One region of the Sphingopyxis sp. SCN 67-31 genome, then DNA from elsewhere that is predicted to be linked to it. Evidence: predicted binding sites of a transcription regulator. Region 1 holds the regulator's gene; each other region holds the start of a gene.
The links. The regulator LexA, encoded in region 1, represses DNA repair genes until DNA is damaged. The targets are predictions, from matches to a motif close to GTTCCNCNCTTGTTCT.
Positions count from the first base shown of each region.

Region 2: the regulator LexA is predicted to act here: its motif matches at 2,343-2,358, upstream of radA (DNA repair protein RadA).
Region 3: the regulator LexA is predicted to act here: its motif matches at 2,523-2,538, upstream of ABS88_RS04570 (ImuA family protein).

Region 1 covers NZ_MEFH01000054.1:66,788-72,689, reverse strand. Annotated here, with positions in the region: gene gltX (glutamate--tRNA ligase) at 1-260, opposite strand, end outside; gene ABS88_RS08510 (ComEC/Rec2 family competence protein) at 380-2,488, shown strand; gene lexA (transcriptional repressor LexA) at 2,442-3,116, opposite strand; gene trpC (indole-3-glycerol phosphate synthase TrpC) at 3,216-4,001, opposite strand; gene trpD (anthranilate phosphoribosyltransferase) at 4,033-5,031, opposite strand; gene ABS88_RS08490 (anthranilate synthase component II) at 5,028-5,618, opposite strand; gene ABS88_RS08485 (alpha/beta fold hydrolase) at 5,681-5,902, opposite strand, start outside.
Region 2 covers NZ_MEFH01000083.1:11,399-17,300, forward strand. Annotated here, with positions in the region: gene ABS88_RS17395 (iron-sulfur cluster assembly scaffold protein) at 1-251, opposite strand, end outside; gene ABS88_RS17400 (CvpA family protein) at 248-823, opposite strand; gene radA (DNA repair protein RadA) at 966-2,327, opposite strand; gene fsa (fructose-6-phosphate aldolase) at 2,515-3,165, shown strand; gene ABS88_RS17415 (enoyl-CoA hydratase-related protein) at 3,418-4,221, shown strand; gene ABS88_RS17420 (acetyl-CoA acetyltransferase) at 4,223-5,725, shown strand; gene amaB (L-piperidine-6-carboxylate dehydrogenase) at 5,850-5,902, opposite strand, start outside.
Region 3 covers NZ_MEFH01000027.1:1,106-7,007, forward strand. Annotated here, with positions in the region: gene ABS88_RS04565 (DUF6504 family protein) at 2-1,810, opposite strand; gene ABS88_RS04570 (ImuA family protein) at 1,728-2,504, opposite strand; gene ABS88_RS04575 (retropepsin-like aspartic protease family protein) at 2,633-3,265, shown strand; gene ABS88_RS04580 (cytochrome b) at 3,386-3,877, shown strand; gene ABS88_RS04585 (DUF1810 domain-containing protein) at 3,874-4,326, opposite strand; gene ABS88_RS04590 (SOS response-associated peptidase family protein) at 4,323-4,940, opposite strand; gene ABS88_RS04595 (SOS response-associated peptidase family protein) at 4,996-5,508, shown strand; gene ABS88_RS04600 (alpha-ketoglutarate-dependent dioxygenase AlkB) at 5,505-5,902, shown strand, end outside.

The DNA.
Region 1 (5,902 bases):
ACGGCGTCGCCGTCCCAGTCGAGGTCGAGCCAGCGCATCCCGTCGAGGATCGCGTCGATCGCGGCCTCGGTCGACCGCGCGCGGTCGGTGTCTTCGATGCGGAGCAGGAACTTGCCGCCATGGTGCCGCGCGAACAGCCAGTTGAACAGCGCGGTGCGCGCGCCGCCGATATGGAGGAAGCCGGTCGGGGAGGGCGCGAAGCGCGTCACCACGTCGGTGCCGGTCGCTTCGGCGGGATCGGTCTTGTTTTCGGTTGCCACTCTGGCCTCTTTCACTCACCTTGCGGCCCCGGGCGGGGACCGGGGACGATGTCGGGGCAGCCCCTAGCATGGCGACAAGGAGGCTTCAAACGCCCATTGGGGAAAGCGCGGCCGCCGCGTTGCGGCGCGCCTTCGCGTGGCTGGAGGACCGGCTCGACCGCGAGCGCGAGCGGTTGGGACTGTGGCTGCCGGTCGCGCTGTCGGCGGGGATCGGCTTGTGGTTCGCGGCGCCGGCGCGCGCGCAGTGGATCGGAACGCTGTTCCTTCTCGGCGGGGGCGTCTGCGGCGGCTTGCTGATCGGCTGGCAGCGGCGGACCGGGCGCAGCCTTGCGATCGCCTGCGCCACGATGGCTGCGGGGCTGCTGCTGATCTGGGCGCGCGCCGCGTGGGTCGCGGCGCCGGTGCTCGCCTATCCGGCTACGACCGAATTTTCGGCGGTGGTCGAAAGCGTCGAACCGCTGCCGGCGCGCGGCACGGTGCGGATGATCGTGCGGCCGCACGGGCGCGCCGACCTGCCGCCGCGGGTCCGGCTGACGCTGAGCGGCGAGCGCGCGGCGGGGATCGCGCCCGGCGAGTCGATCGGCCTGCGCGCGCGGCTGATGCCGCCGCCGGCGGCCAACCTGCCCGGCGGCTACGACTTCGCCCAGCGCGCCTGGTTCGACGGCATCGGTGCGGTCGGGACGGTGCTGGGAGAGGTCGCGCGCGCGCCCGGAGCGGGCGAGCGACGCCAGCCGCTGCGCGCGCGGCTCAGCGCACATATCCACACCGCGGTGCCGGGATCGCCCGGCGGTGTCGCCGCGGCGCTCGTCACCGGCGACCGTGGCGCGATCGCCGAGACGGATGACGAGGCGATGCGCCGCAGCGGGCTTGCGCACCTGCTGTCGATCAGCGGCCTGCACGTGACCGCGGTGATCGGTTTCGTGATGCTGCTCGCGATGCGGCTGCTCGGGCTGAGCCGGCGCCTCGCGCTGGCGGGGCATGTGTTGCCGCTGGCCGCCGCCGCGGCGGCGCTGGCCGGGGCGGGCTATACCTGGCTTGCCGGAGCGGAAGTGCCGACGCTGCGTTCGTTGATCGCGGCGCTGCTCGTGCTCGCCGCCTTCCTGATGGGGCGCGAGGCGATCACGCTGCGCCTCGTCGCGGCGGGTGCGCTGCTCGTGCTGCTGTGGCGCCCCGAAGCACTCGCCGGACCCAGCTTCCAGCTCAGCTTCGCCGCGGTGACGGCGATCATCGCATTGCACGAAAGCCGCTGGATGCGCACGTTCCTGGCGCGGCGCGACGAAGGCACGGCGCTTCGTCTGCTGCGCGCCGCGGCGGGATTGCTACTGACGGGGCTGGTCGTCGAGGTCGCGCTGGCGCCGATCGCGCTGTTCCATTTCCACAAGGCGGGGCTTTACGGCGCGCTCGCCAATATCGTCGCGATCCCGCTGACGACCTTCGTCATCATGCCGATGGAGGCGCTGGCGCTGCTGTTCGACGGCGTCGGGCTCGGCGCGCCCTTCTGGTGGGTCGCCGAACAGGCGCTGCGGTTGCTGATCGCGCTCGCCCACCGGGTCGCTTCGGCGCCGGGAGCCGTCGCGACGCTGCCCAGCTTTCCGCCGGGCGGTTTCGCGCTTGCGCTGTTCGGCGGCCTGTGGCTGCTGCTGTGGCAGACGCGCTGGCGGCTCGCCGGGGTGGCGCCGCTGCTGGCGGGGGCCGCCATCCTGCTCGCGCAGCCGCGTCCCGACCTGCTGATCTCCGGCGACGGACGCCACATCGCCGCGGCCGTTCCCGGCGGCGGCTATGCGCTGCTACGCGCGCGGGCGGGGGACTATATCCGCGATTCGATGGCCGAAGCGGCAGGGATCGACGTCCCCTTCACCGCGCTCGCCGATCTCGACCATGTCGAATGCAACGCCGATTTCTGCCGCTGGCGGCAGGGGCAGGGCGCGACACGGCGCATCATCCTCGCCGCGCGTGGCCGCGACCGCATCGATGGCCGCGCCATGGCCGCCGCCTGCGCCGCGGCCGACGTGGTGATCAGCGACCGCTGGCTGCCACGCGAATGCATCGGGCGCTGGCTGACGATCGACCGCGACAGTCTGGAAGCGAGCGGCGGTCTTGCGCTCTATCTGGGCGAGCGACCGCATGTCGCCACCGCGCTGCGCGCCGGCGACGCGCATCCGTGGCGGCGACCGCAACAGGTCAGTGGTAACGACGAAGCAATCCCGACAGGCGGCCCTGCACGATGACGCGCTCGGCCTCGTAGCGCTGCGGTTCATAGGCGCTGTTCGCGGGATCGAGCCGGATCATCGGCCCTTCGCGGCGGAAATATTTGAGCGTCGCATCCTGTCCGTCGACGAGCGCGACGACGATATCGCCTTCGCGCGCGGTGTTCGCCTTCTGGATCAGCGCATAGTCGCCGTCGAGAATCCCCGCTTCGACCATCGAATCGCCCGACACTTCGAGCGCATAATGCTCGCCCGCGCCAAGCAGCGCGGCGGGAACCGAAAGCTGGTTGTGATCCTCGAACGCCTCAATCGGCACGCCGGCGGCGATGCGGCCGTGCAGCGGGACCTCGATGATGTCGTTGGCGGCGATCGGCTTCAACGCCGGCGCCGGCTTGCGCAGCGGCACGACGGTGTCGCGCGCCGGCGCCTTCGCCGCCTCGGGCAGCTTGAGCACTTCCAGCGCGCGGGCGCGATTGGGCAGGCGGCGCAGGAAGCCCCGCTCCTCGAGTGCGCTGATCAGCCGGTGGATGCCCGATTTCGACTTGAGCCCGAGCGCATCCTTCATCTCCTCGAACGAAGGCGAAATTCCGCTCGCGTCGAGGCGCTGCTGGATGAAGTGGAGCAGTTCGTGCTGCTTCGCGGTCAACATCTCTCGGTCTCCATGCTGTCAATGGACATATAGAGAACGATAGTGGAACAGAGCGGAACTTGTCAAGCGATGACGGAGCGGCTTGAGCCGTGGACGCCGTCAGCCCTCCAGCAACGTCCGCGTCGCTACGGTTACGTCCGCCTGCCGCATCAGGCTTTCGCCGACCAGAAAGGCATGGACGCCGCTCCTGGCGAGGCGCTGGCAGTCGGCATGGGCGGCGATGCCGCTTTCGCCGACGAGCAACGTGCCCGGTGGAACGCGCTTCGCAAGCCGTTCGGTGACGGCAAGGTCGGTCTCGAAGGTACGAAGATCGCGGTTGTTGACGCCGATCAGGCGCGATCGGAGGTGGGTGAGTGCGCGGTCGAGCTCGGCCTCGTCGTGCACTTCGACCAGCACGTCCATGCCGCGTTCGAGGGCGGCCGCCTCGATCTCGCGCATCGGCCCGTCGTCGAGGGCGGCGACGATGATCAGGATCGCGTCGGCGCCGATCGAGCGCGCTTCGGCGACCTGCCACGGGTCGATCATGAAATCCTTGCGCAGCACCGGCAGGTTGCAGGCGGTGCGCGCGGCGATCAGAAATTCCTCATGCCCCTGGAACCACGGCGCGTCGGTGAGCACCGACAGGCACGCCGCGCCGCCGGCTTCATAAGCGCGCGCATGGTCCGCCGGATTGAAATCCTTGCGGATCAGGCCCTTGGAAGGCGAAGCTTTTTTGATTTCGGCGATCAGGCCGAAGCCGCCCGCCGCGATCTTCGCCTCGAGAGCCGCCGCGAAGCCACGCACCGCGCCCGCGTCGATCGCATCAAGCTGCGTCACCGATCGGCTCTTGCGGCGCTCGGCGACCTCTTCGGCCTTGGTGGCGAGGATTTCGGTCAATTTGTTCATATGGAATGCTTTTCCGGGCGCTGGGCGTCATTCATCGGTAGGCGATCCAGCAATCGAGCAGCGCGTTGGCAAGCCCCTTGTCGATCGCCTCGGCGGCTTCCTCGACCCCGTCGACGAGGCTGTCGACCGCGCCCGCGACGACAAGCGCCTCGGCGGCGTTGTAGAGCACCGCGTCGCGATAGGCGCCGTGCTCGCCCCGCAGCAGGTCGCGCAAGGCCCTGGCATTATAGCTGGCGTCGCCGCCGCGGATCGCAGCGATCGGATGCGAGGGCAGACCGGCGTCGGCCGCGGTGCTGCGCTGCATCTGCACGCCGTCGGGCGTCACCACCGCCACCTCGTTACCGCCCGCGAGCGACAGCTCGTCGAGCCCTTCGTCGCCCGAAATGACGCGCGAATGGTCGGTGCCGAGCCGGTGCAGCGCTTCGGCATAGACCGGAACATAGGCGGGGCGCGCGATGCCGATGAGCTGGCGCGTCACGCGCGCCGGATTGGCGAGCGGCCCCATCAGGTTGAAGATGGTGCGGCGCGCCAGCGCCTGACGGATCGGCTGGATGCGCTTCATCGCCGGATGATGGTTGGCGGCAAAGAGGAAACAGATGCCGAGGTCGGCGAGCTGCGCCTCCGCCATCCGCCCGGCGCGCTCCATGTCGAGCCCGAGCGCCTCGAGCGTGTCGGCCGCGCCGGATTTCGAGGAAGCGGCGCGATTCCCGTGCTTTGCGACGGGAACCTCGCACGCCGCGACGACGATCGACACCGCGGTCGAGACGTTGAGCGTGTGGTGGCCGTCACCGCCGGTGCCGCAGACGTCGATCGCGCCCGCGGGCGCCTGGATCGGGATCAGCCGCTCGCGCATCGCCTGCGCCGCGGCGGCGATCTCGATCATCGTCTCGCCGCGATCCGAAAGCGCGGAGAGGAAGCCGGCCACCTCCTCGTCGCGGCCGCCGCCGTCGAGCATCGTTGCGAAGGCATGCGCCGCCTCGTCGGGTTCGAGGAAGCGGGCGGGGTCGGGAAAGGGGCCGAAGCGGCTCATGCCGCCTGCCGCTCGGCGACCGGCAGCCCCGCCAGCCGCATGAAATTGGCGAGCATCGCGTGGCCGTGCTCGGTGGCGATGCTCTCGGGGTGGAACTGCACGCCGTGGATCGGCAGTTCGACATGGCGAAAGCCCATCACCGCGCCATCGTCGCTCGTCGCATTGATCGCGAGCGCGGCGGGAATGTCGACCACTTCGAGGCTGTGATAGCGCGTCGCGGTGAGCGGCGAGGGCAGGCCGGCGAACAGCCCGGTGCCGTCGTGGCACACCGGCGAGGTCTTGCCGTGCATCAGGTGACCGCGCTGCACCGTGCCGCCGAAATGCTGGCCGATCGCCTGATGACCGAGGCATACGCCGAGCAGCGGCCGTGCCGCATCGGCGCAGGCGGCGACGAGATCGAGGCTGATCCCGGCTTCGTTCGGGGTACAGGGGCCGGGGGAAATGAGGATCGCCTCGGCGCCGCTCGCCAGCGCCTCGGCTGCGGTGAGCGCATCGTTGCGTTCGACGCGCACCTCTGCCCCCAGTTCGATCAGATAATGAACGAGGTTGAAGGTGAAGCTGTCGTAATTGTCGATGACCAGGATCATGGCGGCGGGCCGTATCGCTTTTGAGAGGCGAGGGGAAGGGATAGAAGCTTTCCGGCGGCCGATCACTCCGCCATCAGCTTCACGAGGTCGTCTTTCCAGAATTTCGCCCAGCTGTGCGTGCTGTGACCCTTCGTTTCGGGGCTGGCCGGGATCAGGACGAATGTCGCGCCGGGCATGCGTGCCGCCGCCTTTCCGGTGATCCCGTAGCCGGGCTGGTTGATGAAATCGTCGGCGGAGTTGATCCACAGCATAGGCACCGTGATCTTTTCGAGGTTCGACCACGG
Region 2 (5,902 bases), on a different contig from region 1:
AGGTCGGCAAGGCTGCGCCCCGGCGCATGGCGCGCAAGCAGCGCCGCCGATGCCTGCCCCAGCGCGCATGCCTCGACATGCAGGCCGACCGCGCGCACCGTCCCGGCGGCGTCGGAATCGACATCGACGATGATCCGGCTGCCGCACAGCGGCGCGCGCAGCGAGGCGCGCTGCCCGGCATCCAGCAGCGGATAGTCGGCGTTGGCGACGGCCAGCGCCAATATGTCGCGATTGTAGAGCGGCGCGCTCATCGCGCCCGATCCGCCCCGCCCTGCGCCGCGACATCCTGTTCCGCCGCGTCGGGCACCGCCGCCGCGCGCGCGTCGGCGCGGCGGTCGGCAATGACCTTGCTCAGCGCCGCGCTCGTCGCGCTCAGCGCGGGATAGGTGCGGCTTTCGGTCATCCAGCCCGGACGTGCCGCGTTGCCGTAACCGACATCGTAGAGCAATGTCGCCGCCATGAAGAGCAATGTCGCGAGCAAAAGCCCCTTCACCGCGCCGAACCCCGCGCCGAGCCCGCGGTCGAAACCGCCGACCAGCGAGGCGCGGCTGCGCTGCCCCATCGCGCGCGATCCCCATTTCGTCACCGCGAACACGCCGCCGAACAACAGCACGAAGGACAGCATCGCCGCGCCGCCGGGGGCGCCGATATAGGCGCCCAGCAGGCCGGTCAGCGTCGCATGGAAGAAGCGCACCGCCAGGAAGGCGAGCACCCAGGCGAGGAGCGACGTCACCTCCTGCACCAGCCCGCGCGAAAAGCCGAGCACCGCCCCGCCGCCGACGAGCGTCAGCACGATGATGTCGAGGGCCGTCAGATTCGCCATCGGACCGCAATCCAAAAATCACGCATGAAATACAACCGTTCGTGCTGAGCTTGTCGAAGCACCGTCCTTTTTCTCCTTCCCGGCGGAAAGAACAGCCCTTCGACAAGCTCAGGGCGAACGGAATAGCTTGATGTCCGTCGATCTAGGCACGCCCGAGCATCAGGTCAACGAGTTCGCCGAGCCGGCCGAAGCCGGTGACGCCGATCCCCTTCACACCCTTCATCCCCTTTGGCCCCCAGCCGCTTGAAAAGCCGAGCTTCGCCGCCTCGCGCAGGCGCAGCGCGTCGTGCGCGACCGGGCGCACCTCGCCCGACAGCGACAGTTCGCCGAAGACGATCGCATCGGCGGGCACCGGCCGCTCGCTGAACGCCGAGATCAGCGCCGCCGCCACCGCGAGGTCGGCCGCCGGATCGGTGAGGCGATAGCCGCCCGCGATGTTCAGATAGACCTCCGCGGCGCCCATCTGGAGCCCGCAGCGCGCCTCGAGCACCGCGAGCACCATCGCGAGCCGCCCGCTGTCCCAGCCGACGACGGCGCGGCGCGGCGTCGCGCCGCTCGCAAGGCGGACGGTCAGCGCCTGTACCTCGACCAGCACCGGCCGCGTGCCCTCCAGCGCGGGGAATACCACCGACCCCGGCACGTCGCGGCTGCGGTCGGTCAGGAACAGGCTCGACGGGTTGGCGACCTCGCCCAGCCCCTCCTCGCCCATCGCGAACACCCCGATCTCGTCGGTGCCGCCAAAGCGGTTCTTGACCGCGCGCAGGATGCGATACTGGTGGCTGCGCTCGCCCTCGAACGCCAGCACGGTGTCGACCATATGTTCGAGCACGCGCGGCCCCGCGATCGTCCCGTCCTTCGTCACATGGCCGACGAGCACGATCGCCGCGCCGCTGTCCTTGGCATAGCGGATCAGCTCCTGCGCGCTCGCGCGCACCTGGCTGACGGTACCCGGCGCGCTGTCGATCAGGTCGCTGTGCATCGTCTGGATCGAATCGATGACGACGAAATCGGCGCTGCGGCCTTCCAGCGTGGCGAGGATGTCGCGCACCGAAGTCGCGCTGGCGAGCGCCACCGGCGCGTCGCCGAGCCCCAGCCGCTGCGCGCGCAGCCGCACCTGCGCCGCCGCTTCCTCGCCGCTGATATAGACGACCGATTTGCCCGCCCTGGCGATCCGGCCCGCGGCCTGAAGCAGCAAGGTCGATTTGCCGATCCCCGGATCGCCGCCGATCAGCGTCGCCGACCCGGCGACGAAGCCGCCGCCGAGCGCGCGGTCGAACTCGGCGATGCCGCACAGCATCCGCTCGGGCATCGCGCTCTGTTCGTCGAGCGTTTCGAGCGCGAGCGTGCGGCCGCCCTTCGACAGGTCGTGCTTCGCGGAAAAGACGGTTTCGGCCGCTTCCTCGACCAGTGTGTTCCACTCGCCGCAATCGGCGCACTGGCCCTGCCAGCGATAACTGACGGCGCCGCAATTCTGGCAGACATATTGGCGTTTCGCTTTGGCCATGAAGGTCGCTTAGCGGGAACAAAAATGGAACGCCAGCAATTTCCCACCATCGTCATTGCGAGCGAAGCGAAGCAATCCAGAGCATGCGTAAGCCGTCCTGGATTGCTTCGCTTCGCTCGCAATGACGAGGAAAGGGTTCTAGGGGATCGGAAAACCCGAATCACCATCCAGCAGGATCATCCGAGCCATGAAATTTTTCGCCGACACCGCCGAAATCGACGCCATCCAGGAACTCGCCGCAACCGGCCTGCTCGACGGCGTCACGACCAACCCGTCGCTGATCGCCAAGTCGGGCCGCGACTTCAAGGAGGTGACGAAGGAAATCTGCGCCCTCGTCGACGGCCCCGTGTCGGCCGAGGTGGTCGCGCTCGACCATGAAACGATGATGAAGGAGGCCGAAATCCTCCGCAAGATCGCCGACAATGTCTGCATCAAGGTGCCGCTGACCATCGACGGGCTCAAGACCTGCAAGGCGCTGACCGGCGACGGGACGATGGTCAACGTCACGCTCTGCTTCTCGGCGACGCAGGCGCTGCTCGCGGCAAAGGCGGGGGCGACCTTCGTCTCGCCTTTCGTCGGTCGCCACGACGACAATGGCTTCGACGGCATGCAATTGATCGCCGACATCCGGCTGATCTACGACAATTACGCCTTCGACACCGAAATTCTCGTCGCCAGCGTGCGCCACGGCATCCATGTGCTCGAAGCCGCGAAGATCGGCGCCGACGTGATGACCGCGCCGCCGTCGGTCATCAAGGGACTGTTCAAGCATGTCCTGACCGAAAAGGGCATCGAAGGGTTTCTGGCGGACTGGGCCAAGACCGGGCAGTCGATCTGACGCGACACGGACGACGCCAGTCCTCAATTCGTCATGCTGAACTCGTTTCAGCATCCATGGCCCGAATCTCCGTCGAACGCCGCGCTACGGGAGAGGGCCGGCCATGGACCCTGAAACAAGTTCAGGGTGACGAAAAGGATGTGGCGTGCAGCCCCGCCTTCGGGTGCGCACGCCTGTTGGGGCACGCCCGTCCTTTCCAGTTGACGTAAACGTCAACTCGCGCCGATACTCGCCCGAAAGGGAGAGATTCGCATGACCGACACCGCCGCCCCCGCCGTCCTGACGACACGCAACGGCCATATATTGATCGTCACGATCAACCGGCCCGAGGCGCGCAACGCCGTCAACGCGGCGGTCCACGTCGGCATCGGCACCGCGCTCGACGAAGCGGAAAGCGACCCCGAAATCCGCGTCGTCATCATCACCGGCGCGGGCGACAAGGCGTTCTGCGCGGGCGCCGATCTCGTCGCCCTGTCGCGCGGCGGCGCGCTGGCGCCCGAGGACAAGGCGCAGCAGGCATGGGGCTTCGGCGGCTTTGCCGCGCACCCGATCTCGAAACCGGTGATCGGCGCGGTCAATGGCTTCGCCTTCGGCGGCGGCTGCGAGCTCGCGCTGATGTGTGACCTGATCGTTGCCGCCGAAAATGCGCAGTTCGGCCTGCCCGAGGTCAAGGTCGGGCTGTTCGCGGCGGCGGGCGGCGCCTTCCGGATCGTCAAGCAGCTGCCGCCGAAGCTGGCGATGGAACATCTGCTCACCGGCGATCCCTTCGATGCCGCGACCGCGCTGCGCCATGGTTTCGCCAATCGCGTCGTGCCGCTCGCCGACCTGATGCCGACCGCGATCGCGCTCGCCGAGAAGATCGCGGGCAACGCCCCCTTGTCGGTGCAGGCGTCGAAGCGCGTCGCGCTCCGGATGCAGGACGGGGCGATCGCCGGCGACGATGCGCATTGGGCCGACAACAGCCGCGAACGCAAGCTGCTGATGGCGAGCGAGGACGCGCGCGAAGGCCCGCGCGCTTTTGCCGAGAAGCGCAAGCCGGTGTGGAAGGCACGCTGAGATGAGCATGACCGATCCCGAACGCATTCCCGTCATCATCGGCGTCGGGCAGGTTAACGACCGCCCCGACGATCCCGACCGGGGGCTCGACTCGCTCGGCCTGATGGTCGAGGCACTGAAGGTCGCGGCGCAGGACGCCGGCGTCCCGCTCGCCGACATCGACAGCCTCGCGATCGTCGACCAGATCAGCTTCCATCATCTCGGCAAGCTGTGCGAACCGCTCGCGGCGGCGATCGGCGCCAATCCCGCGATCAACTACCAGTCGGCGGCGCCGCATGGCGACACGCCGATCCGCCTGCTCAACGAGGCCGCGAACCGCATCGGCGCGGGCGAGGTCAAGCTGGCGGCCGTCGTCGGCGGCGAGGCGCTGCGCACCGCCGCGGGCCGCGCCGCCAAGGCGGCGAGCGGCGAGGACAAGAGCTATAATGCCGTGCGCAAGGTGGCGACGCGGCGCGAGCCCAACTACGCCCAGAGGCACGGCCTGTCGGCGCCGGTCGACGTCTATCCGCTCTATGAAAATGCGACGCGCGCGGCGTGGGGCGAAAGCCTCGAGGACGCGCAGTTCGAAAGCGCCGAAATCTGGTCGCGCTTTTCCGAGGTCGCGGCGGAAAACCCCGGCGCGTGGATAAGAAAGCCCGCCTCGCCCGCCGACATCCTCGACGTGAACGAACGCAACCGCCCGATCGCCTTTCCCTATTCGAAGCTGATGGTCGCCAATTCGTCGGTGAACCAGGGCGCGGGCTTCCTCGTCGCCAGCCTTGCCGAGGCACGGCGGCGCGGCATCGCCGAGGACCGGCTGATCTATGTCGGCATGGGCGCGGCCGCGAAGGAACCCGCGAGCATTCTGGCGCGCGACCGCTACGACCATAGCGTCAGCATGGAGACGTCGATCGCCCGCACGCTCGACCTGAACGGTATGACGGTCGAGGATTTCGACTGCGTCGAACTCTACAGCTGTTTCCCCTGCGTGCCGAAGATGGCGCGGCGCGTCCTCGGCTGGCCATGGGACCGGCCCGCAAGCGTGTTCGGCGGCCTGACCTTCGGCGGCGGCCCGATCGCCAATTACATGAGCCACGCGGTCGTCTCGATGGTCGACAAGCTGCGCCGCGAAGGCCGCTATGGCTTCCTGTTCGCCAATGGCGGTTTCGCGACCGACAATCATTGCATCGTGCTGGGCAACCGGCCGATCGCCGCGGCACGCTTTCCGCAGGATTTCGACTATCAGGCCGAAGCCGAGGAAAAGCGCGGCCCCGTTCCCGAACTGGTCGAGGATTATGCGGGGCCGGCGACGATCGAGAGCTACACGGTCTTCTACGGGCGCGACGGCGCGCCCAGGGCGGGCGTCGTCGTCGCGCGCACGCCCGAAGGGCAGCGCACGCTCGCGCATGTCGACGTGCGCGACGCGGCGATGCTGGCGTTCCTGACCGACGGCACGCACGAACCGGTGGGCACCGAAGGGCGGATCGTGGCGCTGGACGAGGGATTCGGCTGGTGGGCGAACTGATCCTCTCCCCTCCCGCTTGCGGGAGGGGTCGGGGGTGGACCAGCGGTGTTGCATTCGCCCACCCCGCTGCGGCTAGCGAACGAGTTCGCAAGCCTCGCTGCCCCTCCCGCAAGCGGGAGGGGAACTAGATCTCGAACGACACCCCCTGCGCAAGCGGCAGCGCGTCCGAATAATTCA
Region 3 (5,902 bases), on a different contig from region 1:
GTCATCCGAAGACGCCGTGCATATACCAGCTGAGGTCACCCGTATTGTCGGTGATCGCGTCGCCGCGGCGGAACAACCAGAAGCGCTCGCCGCTCTCCGCCTCGACCCGGAAATAGTCACGCACGGCCCACATTTCGCCCGGGCGGCGCCACCATTCGCCGTGAATGCGCTCGGGTCCATCGCCCGCGACCACGGCATAGGTCCGTCCGCGCCACGCGAAGCGGCGCGGCGGATGATCGGGCAGCAACGCCACGACGCCCAGCAACGCCTCGGGCAGCGCGAGCATACGGATGGGACGCGCCCACGACGGCCAACCGTCAGGCTTGGCCAAGGGACCGGCGCGTCCGATCGCGCGCTCGGGAACATCGCTCTCGATCGAGCGCAACCGGAACAAGGCCGCCTCGCCCGCGCGTCCGCCGAGCGCGTCGACGAGCGGAGCGAGGTCGGGCGGGCACGGGGTGCCATCGAACGCCGCGCCGCCGATCGCCTCGGCGCCGAGCGTCTCGACCTGCGGCGCCGCGAGCGTCACCGCCTCGATCCCGAGACCTGGTTCGATGCGGTCGATGCGGAGCTTGAACAGGCGGAGCAGATGGCTCGCGTCCCGCGTCGCCCGCGCCGTCCCGACCGCGATGACCTGTTCGCCCATATCGAGCCGGTCGCAGCGCAGGACCAGGCTCCGTATACCGAGCCCGCGCTCGCGCAGCGCGGGCACGAGATCGGCGAGCAGGTCGGCAATGACCTGTTCGATCGCCTCCGCCGTGCCGATCGGCTCGAGCAGCGACCGCCGCGCCTCGGGCATTTCGAAGGGAATGACCGGCACGATCGGTTCGGGCACGAACCCGCGCGCCTGATCGAGCCGCTCGACCGCAGCACGGCCGAGGCGCCGGGCCAGCGGCCCGCGCGGCATCGGGTAGAGATCGGCGATCCGCTCGATCCCGAACCGGGCTGCGGCGGCGAGCGCTTCCGGCGTGAGCCGGAGCGCCGCCAGCGGCAAAGGTGCGAGCGTCTCTCCTTCCCTCCCTTCCGGCAAGACTGTAGCCGCCCGCCCGCCATAGCGCGCGAGCGCGTAAGCGGAGCCGGGTGTCCCGGCGATCGCGACACGCGCGGAGAAGCCGAGGCGCTTCAGAAAGCCGAGCAGCCGCGCTGCAAAGCGCTCCTCGCCGCCAAAGAGATGCGTCGTCCCGGATAGATCGAGCCAGATTCCGTCGCTTCCGGACACGGCTGCTGTCGGCGTCCAGTAGCGGGCAGCATGAAGTGCGAGCCGATCGAGCCAGGCGCGGTCGGCCTCGGGATCGGCGTCGAATATCTCGAGGTCGGATACCAGCGCTCGCGCATGCGCCGCGGCCATGCCGGGCGCCAGCCCGAGGTCGAGCGCCGCCGGGCAGGCCGCGGTCACGACGTCGCGCTGGCCGGAGCGCGCGACAATGATCGTCGGACGAGCACCCCAGAGCAGTGGCAATGGAGCGGCTGCGCCGGGAGGCGGCCCGTCATCGCCGCGGAGCGCCCGGAAGACCGGTGCCGCCGCTTCGCTCCGTCGACCCAGCTCACGCATCGTCGGCCGCTGGTGCGCAGGCAAGGCGTCGAACGCCGACCGATCGGAGCGCGCCCCATCCGACGCGGCCTGCGCCCAGCGCGCGCCGGGGCGCCAGCCGCCGCCGCGCGGGACCGAACAGGCGCCCGGATTGTCGTCGACAGGTTGGGGGAAGCGCGGCGCCGCGCGCGCCGGTTCAGGCGGCGTGTCTTGCCGCCCCGCCCGCCGCAATCGCTCGACTGCGAGCTGCGGCAGGAAGAGCGAGGCGACCCTGATCATCGCACGCCTCCAGTTCGAGGGAGAAAGGCGGCCCGCCGCGCTGGCGGACGAGCTCGACCGACCAGCGCCCGCGCCCGACGCCCGGTGATGCGAGGCGCCCCGACGGCAGCGTTCCAATGCGCCAGCGGGTCATCGCGAGCGACGGATCGCCGAGTGGACATTGGCCGTAGCGCCGATAGCGACGGTAGAGCAGCATGGGCGTGTTGCCCTCGGATGCCGCGAGCTGCAGCCGCCGTGTCGCCGTCTGGTCCGCCGCCTTTACCTCGGCGATGACGCAGGCAAGCGAGCCATCGCGCAGCGCATCCTCGCACATCGCGAGCAATTCCTTGTCGGTCCGGCCCTGCGCATAAAGGACCCGGTCGGGGCCCAGCCCGGCCTGCTCCAGTCCGGGGGCGTAGAGATCGAAGCGCGTCAGCGCCCAGAGCGCCGAGACGCCGGGGGCGGCCGCGAAGCGTGCGGCAATCCCGGCGGCAAACAGCGTCGCGGCGGCATCGTCGCTCCAGCTCGCTGACGCGCCCGCGACCTCATGAAGGCCAGCGCCGTCGAGACCGCCCCCGGCGAGCAGATGATCGAGCGGGCCGACGCCGAACGGCAGCACGGGACCGCGCGACGCGGCGACGCGCGCGACCGCTTCGCGAAGCGCGGCAAGCTCGTCGGCACGCGGCCGGAGCGAAGAAATGGGCAACATGCTCATGCTGGTATCGACTCGAATGTTCTCTTTATGTTCCACCCGCACGGAACGTCCGTCAAGGCGCCTGCGACGAGCGGCTGTGGATCATTCAGCGCCGCGTCACGTTCCGCCCTGTAAAGCCGAGGAAATATATGCCGATTCCCACCGACCTTGCGCCTGGCCTCTCCGGGCAGACGCTCGCGATCTACGCCGTCGGCGCGGCGCTGATCCTCGTCACTCTGTTCAAGATTCCTTATGTCGGCCGCGTGATCCGCGCGCTTTTCTCGTTCGCACTGCTCGCATTCGGTATCTTCCTTATCCTTCAGCAGGCGCCCTTCGACCCCAATCTGTCGCGCATCACCGCGAGCCTGGGGCTCGACCGTCAGGAGGTCGTCGGCGACGAGGTGCGCATTCCGATGGGACGCGACGGCCATTTCTGGGCGAAGGCCATGATCAACGGAACCGAGCGCCGCATGCTCGTCGACAGCGGCGCGACCGTGACCGCCTTGTCGCCGGCAACGGCGGCGGCGGCCGGCGTGAAGGCAGACGCAACGCTCGTGCCGCTGCTGATGCAGACGGCGAACGGCACCATTCGCGCCGATGCGGGGACGGTGGACAATCTCACGATCGGCGGGATCGAAGCGATGAAGCTGAAAGTCGTCATCTCGCCCGGTATGGGAACCACCGACGTGCTCGGCATGAACTTCCTGTCCGCACTTGAGGCCTGGCGCGTCGAAGGACGGACGCTCATCCTCACCCCCAAGAAGGACATAGCCGGTGCCTGACGGAACAGGCCTATCGTTCGCGCATTTGAACAACAGGCTCTGACCGAGGACATCATGCGCGAACATCACAGCCGCTATTCGACCGTCTCGATCGTCCTCCACTGAACGATCGCCATTCTCATCATCGCCAATGCGACCTTCGGCGGCTGGATGGAGGACGCCGCCGACAGCGAAAAGCTCGGCTATTATCAGCTCCACAAATCGGTCGGCATCACGATCCTCGCGCTCAGCCTCATCCGTCTCGGGTGGCGGTTCGGTCATCCGTGGCCGGCGTTTCCGGGCGGCATGCCTGCATGGGAGCGCCTGCTCGCGCGCACCACCCATGTCCTCTTCTATGGGCTGATGATCGGCGCGCCGCTCCTCGGCTGGGCTGCGGCGTCGGCCGGCGGCGCGCCCGAAGTGCCGCTCTACGGCGCCGTGCCCGCGCCCAACCTTCCCCTGCCGCTGAACGACAATCTCGCCGACGAGCTAGGCGACCTGCACAAGCTCATGGTGAAAGCCATCTATGTCGTGCTCGCGCTCCATGTGCTTGGCGCACTGAAGCATCACTTCTTCGACAAGGACGAAGTGCTGCACCGGATGCTGCCGCTGTTCCGAAATCCGCGGGGCTAGGAAAGCCGCTCCGGCATCATGTTGCCGGCGTCGGTCAGCATGGCCAATGTGCGCGCATCGCGCTCGCCGCCGAACCAGCGCATGAGCGCGGCCGCGAACAACGGACGCCCGCTCATCGCCTCGAACAAGGTCAGCGACGAGCGCAGCTTCGTGGCATCCACCTCGCCAAAGACGGCCACCGGATCGCTCGCGGACAGGTCCTGAAGCGCCTCGACGCATTCGACATAGCGCGCGCCGAGAAGCGGGTGCGCGAGATAGGCCTGCGCCTCATCGGCCCCGCCAAGACCGTAAAGCTTCGCCATCGCGCTCCGGCCCAGACCCGTAAGCTGCGGGAAAATGAACCACATCCAGTGCGAACTCTTATGGCCCCGGCGAATCTCGCCGAGCGCTCGCGCATAGATTTGATCCTGCGCCTCTACGAACCGGTCGAGCCCGTCTTCCTTCGTCATAGGGCGAGGGCGCCTTGCGCGGGCGGCTTTCCATAGACTTGCGATACCTCGAGGCTCCCCTCGGGGAGCCATTTCAATATCTCGTCGGCCGGGACGCGCGGATCGAGCCAGGCCGCCCATTGATCGCGCGCGAGCGGGATGATCTGGCGATGGTGGTAGGGCGCGACGTCGGGACCGGCATCCATGGTCAGGAGGCTGAAGGCTTCGCCGACATGGCTGTCGCGCCACACGCCCGCCATGCAGAACCAGCGATGATCCTTCATCGTGAACAGCCATTTGTCCAAACGCTTCTGCGCCGGGTCGGTGGGGTCGGTGAACTCGTAGAAGCCGTCGCAGAGGACGAGGCATCGCTGCATGCCGAGATCGCGGCGCTCCGATCGCACATTATAGACCGGCTTGCCGCCTTGCCCCGGCCAGCTCCAGCGCCGGTTGACGAGCGATCCGGCGGCCGCGCCGTCGCTGCTCTTCACGATCGGCGCCGTGTCGGTGATGCGGACATCCTCGCGCGCGGGCACGTTCGGCGCGCCTTCGGGCATGTCGATATTGATCTCGAGACCGTCAAAATCCTCGGCGATCGACGCGATGTCGACCTCGAGCCTGTAATCATTGCACATGTGCGGCCGTCCCCTGGCACTTGCGACTCAACTTCGTTCTCATTATGTTCCAGTCGTGACCCTGACGCCAACCCCTTTTGATCCGGAGGCCGTAGACCGCGGCGAGCGGCTGCTCGTCCGGCGCAAGACCGATGATCCGACCAAGACCGAACTGGTCACGGCGGTATGGGGTTCCGACCCGAGATTCAACGACGGTATCAACTATCGCTTCGTCCGCACGGAGGGCCGGGCCTTCCCGGCGCGCCGCTGCCTGATCCCGGCTTCCGATTTCCGGATGGGTACGGGCGATCACCGCTACCGCGTGACGCTCGACAGCGGCAATTTCTTCTACCTCGCCGCGATCTGGGATCCGCCGCTCGCGGACTGGCCGCTCTCCTATCGCATCCTCACCATAGCGGCGGGCGCTGACATCATCCCCTATCAGTCGCGCCACGGGGTCATCATCCACCGCCGCGACGTGATGCACTGGCTCGACGGGACCCTGCCGAACGAGGTGCTGTTCGAGGAACCGCCGCGGCACAGCTTCTGCGTCGAGCCGCTGCGCGCCCAGGCCGACCTGCCCCTGTGAGCCGAGCCGCCAGCGCCGGGGCGCCCGCGCCCCAGCCCGACCTCTTCGGCCCGGCCCTGCTTCCCGGCCTCACCTATGCCGACGAGATCATCGGCGCGGCCGAAGAAGCCGAAGCCATCCGGCAGATCGAGGCGGCAGGGCTCACGCCATTCCAGTTTCAGCAATGGGAGGGCAAAAGGCTGACGCGCTCGTTCGGCTGGACCTATGATTTCCAGACCGGGCGCTTCGCGCGCGGCGAGGCCATCCCCGCATGGATCGAGCCGTTCAGGACCCGCGCCGCCGAATTTGCCAGGCTTGACGCAGACGCGCTCGAGCAGGTCCTGCTGATAGACTATGGCGTCGGCGCCGGAATCGGCTGGCACAGGGATCGGCCGGTATTCGAGCATGTGATCGG